DNA from 3 places in the Micromonospora sp. M71_S20 genome. Region 2 is predicted to be linked to each of the others. Evidence: riboswitches for the same ligand, from Rfam matches in the RefSeq annotation. Region 2 holds a riboswitch; each other region holds the start of a gene.
The links. Region 2 has a riboswitch for cobalamin ahead of DER29_RS30890 (prenyltransferase/squalene oxidase repeat-containing protein). Riboswitches for the same ligand answer to the same signal wherever they lie in the genome.

Region 1 (2,257 bases), on a different contig from region 2:
CGGCCGGTCATCCGCGCGGCCACCGAGCCGGCGTAGAACGCCAGGCCGACGCTGTTGGACGCGGCGTGCACCAGGCCGACCCGGCGCTGGTCGCGGGCGAGTGCCGCCCAGTCGTTGAGGCCGGCGACCGCGGCCGGGAGGGCGCTGACGGTGCCCACCGTGCACAGGGTGGTGGCGGCCCGGCGCTGTCCCGGCATGAGGTCCAGCACCGCCGTGCTGATCCACGCGCCGACCGGCACCTGCACCATCGCCGGGTGCAGCGGATGGCCCAGCCACACGCCGTGCAGCAGGTCGCGGACCCGCTGCGGTCGGAGGGTGGCCTGGACGGCGCGCTGCAACCGGTCGCCGACCCGGTCCAGGCCGGATGCCTGTTCGATCTTCGTCAAGAGTGCTCGCACCCGTACCGACTTCCCGGCAGGAGCCGGCGCAAACCGGTCGGCGGTGACGGATCCGCAGCCGTACGTGATCGGGCCCCCGCAGACCCGTAACGGGACGCCCCACCGAGGTCAGCTCTCCCGTGCCGCCCAGCGGTCGTGGTGGATCGCGTCGGCCAGCGGGCGCTTCTGCCGCCAGCCGTGCCGGGCCAGGTCGGGTACGGGCTCGAAGTGGGTGACCGGCCCGAGGCAGAGCCACGCCACCGGCCGGATCCCGTCGGGGATGCCGAGCAGCTCGGCGAGCCAGGGCTCCCGGTAGAACGACACCCAGCCCACCCCGAGCCCCTCGGCGGTCGCGGCGAGCCAGAGGTTCTGGATGGCGAGGCAGGTCGAGTAGAGCCCGGTGTCGGCGATGGCGTGCCGGCCGAGCACGGCGGGGCCGCCCCGGGACTGGTCGTGGGTGACCACCACCGACAGCGTCGACTCCAGGACGCCGTCGATCTTGATGCGGGCGAACCGCTCGGCCGCCTCCCCGTCGAGCGTCGCGGCGAACGTGTCCCGCTCGGTGCGGACGTGCTCGTGGAACCGGCGGCGCAGCTCCGGGTCGCGCACCAGGACGAAGTCCCAGGGCTGCGAGTAGCCGACGCTCGGCGCGGCGTGCGCCGCCGCCAGCACCCGGTCCAGCGTCTCCTCGGGCACCGGCGCCCCGGTGAACTGGGCGCGTACGTCCCGGCGGCGGTGGATGACGTCGTACAGATCCAAGGCAGGCTCCCGCTGCGCTCGGCCCACGCCACGCCGGACGCGGGCACCGGACGCGAGGCCGGTCTTCGGACTCCCGGATCGACGCCTGGCCGTCCGCCTTCCCGGCCCGGGCGGGCCAGTGGCTGCGCGTACGCGTGGACGGTGGCTCCCCGGTCACCGCGGCGGGCCCGTGCCGGATTCGCACCGGCTTCCCGATTCTCCCCGCTCGCGCGGGGCACCTCACATGATCGTGCCATCGGGATGCTAGCGCCGCCCGGCCCGTCCCGGTCCGGCGGGCGGCGCGGTGCACCCGCAGCGGTGGAAATCCGGTCGCGGGCCGCCCGCCGCGGTACCACTGTGGTCCGGGTGTACGCACTCTCCTCCCGCCCGCTGCCGGCCGGTCGACCGGCGACCCGACTGACTCTCGCGCTGGGACAGCCCCGGGCCGTGCCGCCCCCGCTGCTGATGCTGCTGGGCATGCTCTCCACCCAGGTCGGGGCGGCCGTCGCCAAGCAACTCTTCGGCAGCACCAGCGCCGGCGGTACGACCACGTTGCGGCTCGGCTTCGCCGCGCTCATCCTGCTGGTCCTGGTCCGGCCGGGGCTGCGCCTGGGCTGGCGCACCGCCGGTCTGGTCGGGGCGTTCGGGCTGGCCCTCGCGGTGATGAACCTCGCCTTCTACGCGGCCCTGGAACGGGTGCCGCTGGGGGTCGCGGTCACCATCGGCTTCGCCGGGCCGCTGCTGGTGTCGCTCGGCGGCAGCCGCCGGCTCGGCGACGTGGCGTGGGCGGCGCTGGCCGGCGGGGGCGTGCTGCTGATCAGCGGGCTCGGCGGGACGGGGGTGGACCGGGTGGGGCTGCTGTGCTGCGTGGCCGTCGCGGTCGGCTGGGCCGGCTACGTGCTGCTCGGCAAGGCGGTCAGCGCCCGGGTGCCGGGCAGCCGGGGCCTCGCGCTGGGGATGGCGGTAGCCGCGCTGGCCGTGCTGCCCTTCGGGGTCGCCGGCAGCGGTACGGCGCTGCTCGACCCGTGGACCCTCGCGCTGGGGGCGGCGGTGGCGCTGCTGTCGTCGGTGCTGCCGTACTCGGCGGAGATGGCGGCGCTGCGCCGGATGCCGGCCCGGGTCTTCGCGGTGCTGCTCAGCCT
Region 2 (2,257 bases):
TGGCCCGGGCGGCGGTGCCCGGGTCGAAGGTGCCGCCGTCGAAGTCGACCGCGCCCCGGTCGGCCGGTGCCCCGGCGCAGCCGACCTGGAGCCCGGCGAGGAACACCCGCGCCCGTGCCCAGGCCAGCGGTCGGTGACCGTCGTGCAGAGCCTGCGCGGCGAGGCCGGTGCTGTTGGCGTTCGGGGTGCCGGCGGCGTTGGCGAAACCGCCGTCGGCGCGCTGCACGGACAGCAGCCAGCTCAGCCCGGCGGCGGCGTCGGTCGGGCGGTCGGCGACCCGCAGCGCCTGCACCGCGAGCGCGGTGGCGTCCACGTCGGAGGTGCAGACCGGTTGCGCGGGCAGCGCCGGGTAGCCGCCGTCCGGGCAGCGGGTGCCGGCCAGCCAGGCGGCGGCCGCCGGGGGCGGGCCCTGCGAGGTGCGGTCCAGGGCGAGGAGGGCGAAGGACTGGCTGAACGTGTTGCTGTAGTCCCCGTACGCCGACCGGTCGGTGAACCGGCCGCTGGGGGCCTGCAACGAGCGCAGCCGGGCGATCAGGTCCACGCCGCCGACGTCGGTCGGGTCGCTGCCGCGCACCTGGACGGCGAGGGCGAGCTTGGCGGTCGCGCCCGCGTACGCCTCGGTCGTGCCGTCGCCGACGTAGGTGTCGCGGATGTCCGGCCGGGTGACCCAGGCCAGCGCCCGCGCCCCCGGGTCGTCGGCGACACCGGCGGCGGCGAAGGCGAACACCGCGTCGAGGGTCAGCCCCTGGTCGGGGTAGGCGACGCCGTCGAAGACCACCTCGAGGCGTTCGCCGTCGACGAGTTGTCGGGCCAGCCAGCCGGCCGCGGCCTCCGACCGACCGACCCCGGCGGGCGAGGTGGGGGAGACGTGGGCTGATGCCGACGTCGCGAGGGTGAGGGCGGTGAGCACACCGCAGAGCAGGGCGAGCAGGCGGTGCCGGCTCAGGCGGACGACCATCGGAAGCGCCTTTCCGGCCCGGCGGTCGTCAGAAGCCCGACGACCACCGCAGCGCGGGGTCGACCGGGACTCCGACCCGTGGGCCACGACGGGTGGGGGAGCGGATTCCGCGCGTACGTCGGGTATTCGGGCTTGCCGTCAGAGGTGCACCTCGACGGCCTACCGTTGCGGGCCAGCGCCGGACTTCGACCGGACTTCCCCCATACACACGCGCTGATGGAGTTGTGGCGTCAGTCTGGCCGCGTACGCGCTCCCGTGTCAATGCGTCGTCCACTGCGGACGCTCAGTGGTCGTTGGCGGGGGCGGTCGCCGACCGCGGGCGCGTCCGGTCCGGGTTCAGGTGATCCATTCAGTGACCACGGTCGGTCGCCAGCGGTCGCGTCGCCCCCTAAGATCTCAGCTCGTGTCCTCTCCGCGTAAGTCCTAGCTGTCACGCTGCGACACGCGGGTGAAGTCTGCCCTTTTCCGGCGACTTCTGGTGATCCTTCCTCGCTGCGATGCCGTACGTCGTCGCACCCGCGTGTCTGTCGAGCCCGTGACGGCCCGCCGAGTAGGCGTACTCATCGACAGGACTCCACCATGGACAACTTCACTCCGACGCCGCCCCGACACCTGTGGCGCCAGCGCGATTTCCGACTGCTGCTCGGCGGACGGCTGGTCTCACAGCTGGGTGACCAGCTTCAGTTCCTCGCTCTGCCTCTTCTCGTCGTGGCCCTGACCGGATCCTCGACCCAGGCCGGCATCCTGCTCGGCCTCCAGACTGCGGTCCACATCGTCTTCGGGCTGGTGGCCGGCGCCCTGGTCGACCGCTGGGATCGCAGATCCACGATGATCTGGTGCGAGATCGGCCGTGGGACGCTGACCGCCACCGTGCCCGTCGCCGCGGCGCTCGGCGCGCTGGGCATGCCGCAGCTGTACGCCGTCGCGCTGCTCAACGGTGTGCTCAGCACCCTGTTCGCAGCGGCGAACAGCTCGGCGCTGCCGAACATCGTCGCCAAGAGTGACCTGCCTGACGCGCTCGCAACGATCGGGGCGATGTCCAACGCGCTCCGGATCGTCGGCGCCTCCGTGGCCGGCATCGCCTACGCCGTGGGCCGGGTGGTCCCGTTCGCGATCAACGCCGCCTCGTTCCTGGCCTCGGCCGTGTCCCTGCTGACCATCCGCGCCGACCTCCAGCAACAACCGGCCACGTCGGCCCCGCCGCGCGTACTCCTGGCCGACATCGGTCACGGCCTGGCCTGGCTGTGGCGCAATCCGGTGATCCGGACGCTGGCTCTGCTTGACGCGGCGGACAGCGTG
Region 3 (2,257 bases), on a different contig from region 2:
ACAACGCCACGGCGGGGCGGTTCACGGCGAGCACCAACTGGGGCACCTCCTCGTACTCGGCCCAGCGCTACGGGGCCGACTACCGCTTCGCCAACCCCACGCCCGCCAGCGACGCCGCCTGGTTCAAGGTGAACATCCCGACGGCCGGCGACTACCGGATCGAGGTGCGGCACCCGGCCGACCCCGGTTACAACAGCTCGGCCCCGCACGTCGTCGTCACCGCCTCGGGCAACCGCACGGTCAACGTGGACCAGCGCTCCAGCGGCGGCGTGTGGCGCTCGCTGGGCACCTTCGGACTGGCCGCCGGTGACCGCAACCTGGTCGCGGTGAGCCGCTGGACCAGCACCCCCGGCTACGTGGTGGCTGACGCCGTCCGGGTCACCAAGGTCTGACCGCACCGCCCTGGGGGCGGACCGGGATCGTGTGACCACAGGATCCCGGTCCGCTCCCACGTCCGTGCCAGTTGTGGAATTCGCGCACCCGGCAGACCAGGACCGCGCCGCCGGCCGATCCTCCTCCGGCCACAGTCGCCGCTGCTGCCCGCCGTGGTGGAGCGCGATCCGGGCCCAGCACACTCAGGCGCCTGTGGTGTCCACGGCCGCGACTGTACCGAGGGGACGACAGCCCTGCGAGCCGCCGCGGGCGGGCATCGACGCGGACGCCGGGCCGGCGATCGACGGGCGTCACCCGGGCCGCCGACGACACGCCCGAGACCGACATGTGGGGTGTGACAACGACGCCAACCCTATATATGGTGTCGGCGCAGCTGGTTCGGCCGCTCATCCGGAGCGGTCGAGGCAAGAGGGAACCCGGTGGGAATCCGGGACTGCCCCGCAGCGGTGAGTGGGAACGACCGCCGTCATCAGCACTGGGCCGCCAGCGGCCTGGGAAGCGACGGCCAGTAGGAGACCGGCGAGTCCGGTCGCGCCCGCGAGTCCGAAGACCTGCCAGTGCGCCGTACGCCCGCATCCGGGTGTGCGGCGGTCCGAGGCCGCGTGGGACGGCCGACGCCATCCCGACGCGTGCCCGGCGCGCGTCGTCGTCGGTGTCCGCTCCCCGCGTGCCCAGGAATTCCGTCTGGGATCAAGGCTCGCGAGGAGTGAGTGGTGACAGTCACCGAGGTTGTTCCGGCCGACGATGCGGCCGTGGCGGGCCAGCGGCGGCCGCAGATGCGGGTCCGCAAGCGCGACGGCGGCACCGAGGCGGTCGACGTCAACAGGATCGTCCGTGCGGTCGAGCGGTGGGCCGACGACCTCGCCGACGTCGACCCGCTGCGGGTGGCGACCCGGACGATCAGCGGCCTGTACGACGGGGCGACGACGGCCGAACTGGACCGGCTGTCCATCCAGACCGCCGCGGAGATGCTCGGTGAGGAGCCGCAGTACTCGCGGCTGGCCGCCCGCCTGCTGGCCGGGTACGTCGACAAGGAGGTCCGCCGGCAGGGCATCGGCTCCTTCAGCGAGGCGATCCGGCGCGGCCACGCCGAGGGCCTGATCGGCGACGACACCGCGGCGTTCGTCGCCGCCCACGCGAGCGCCCTCGACGCGGCCGTCGATCCGCGCGGTGACCTGCGCTTCGAGTACTTCGGGCTGCGGACGGTCTACGACCGGTACCTGCTGCGCCACCCGACGAGCCGGCTGGTGCTGGAGACCCCGCAGTACTGGCTGCTTCGCGTGGCCTGCGGCCTGTCGCAGGCACCGGACGAGGCGATCGAGTTCTACCGGCTGATGTCGAGCCTGGCGTACCTGCCGAGTTCGCCGACGTTGTTCAACTCCGGCACCCGGCACACCCAGATGTCCTCCTGCTACCTGGTCGACTCCCCGCGCGACGAGCTCGACTCGATCTACCAGCGGTACGCGCAGGTGGCGAACCTGTCGAAGTTCGCCGGAGGGATCGGCATCGCGTTCTCGCGGGTCCGCTCGCGGGGCGCGCTGATCAGGGGCACCAACGGGCAGTCCAACGGGATCGTGCCGTGGCTGCGGACGTTGGACGCCTCGGTGGCGGCGGTCAACCAGGGCGGCCGGCGCAAGGGGGCGGCCTGCGTCTACCTGGAACCGTGGCACCCGGACGTCGAGGAGTTCCTCCAACTGCGGGACAACACCGGTGAGGACGCCCGGCGCACCCACAACCTGAACCTGGCCAACTGGATCCCGGACGAGTTCATGCGGCGGGTGGAGTCCGACGGGGTGTGGTCGCTGTTCGACCCGGACGTGGTGCCGGAGCTGCCGGACCTGTGGGGGGAGGAGTTCGACGCGGC

Region 1: another riboswitch for cobalamin. It lies ahead of bluB (5,6-dimethylbenzimidazole synthase); the one in region 2 lies ahead of DER29_RS30890 (prenyltransferase/squalene oxidase repeat-containing protein).
Region 3: another riboswitch for cobalamin. It lies ahead of DER29_RS15495 (ribonucleoside-diphosphate reductase subunit alpha); the one in region 2 lies ahead of DER29_RS30890 (prenyltransferase/squalene oxidase repeat-containing protein).

Annotation. Positions count from the first base shown of each region.
Region 1 covers NZ_RCCV01000001.1:2,338,521-2,340,777, forward strand. The annotation lists gene DER29_RS10590 (Rieske 2Fe-2S domain-containing protein) at 1-398, opposite strand, end outside; gene bluB (5,6-dimethylbenzimidazole synthase) at 507-1,136, opposite strand; cobalamin riboswitch at 1,175-1,373, opposite strand; gene DER29_RS10600 (DMT family transporter) at 1,482-2,257, shown strand, end outside.
Region 2 covers NZ_RCCV01000004.1:398,146-400,402, forward strand. The annotation lists gene DER29_RS30890 (prenyltransferase/squalene oxidase repeat-containing protein) at 1-958, opposite strand, end outside; cobalamin riboswitch at 1,058-1,205, opposite strand; gene DER29_RS30895 (MFS transporter) at 1,538-2,257, shown strand, end outside.
Region 3 covers NZ_RCCV01000001.1:3,596,269-3,598,525, forward strand. The annotation lists gene DER29_RS15490 (N-acetylmuramoyl-L-alanine amidase) at 1-392, shown strand, start outside; cobalamin riboswitch at 751-967, shown strand; gene DER29_RS15495 (ribonucleoside-diphosphate reductase subunit alpha) at 1,170-2,257, shown strand, end outside.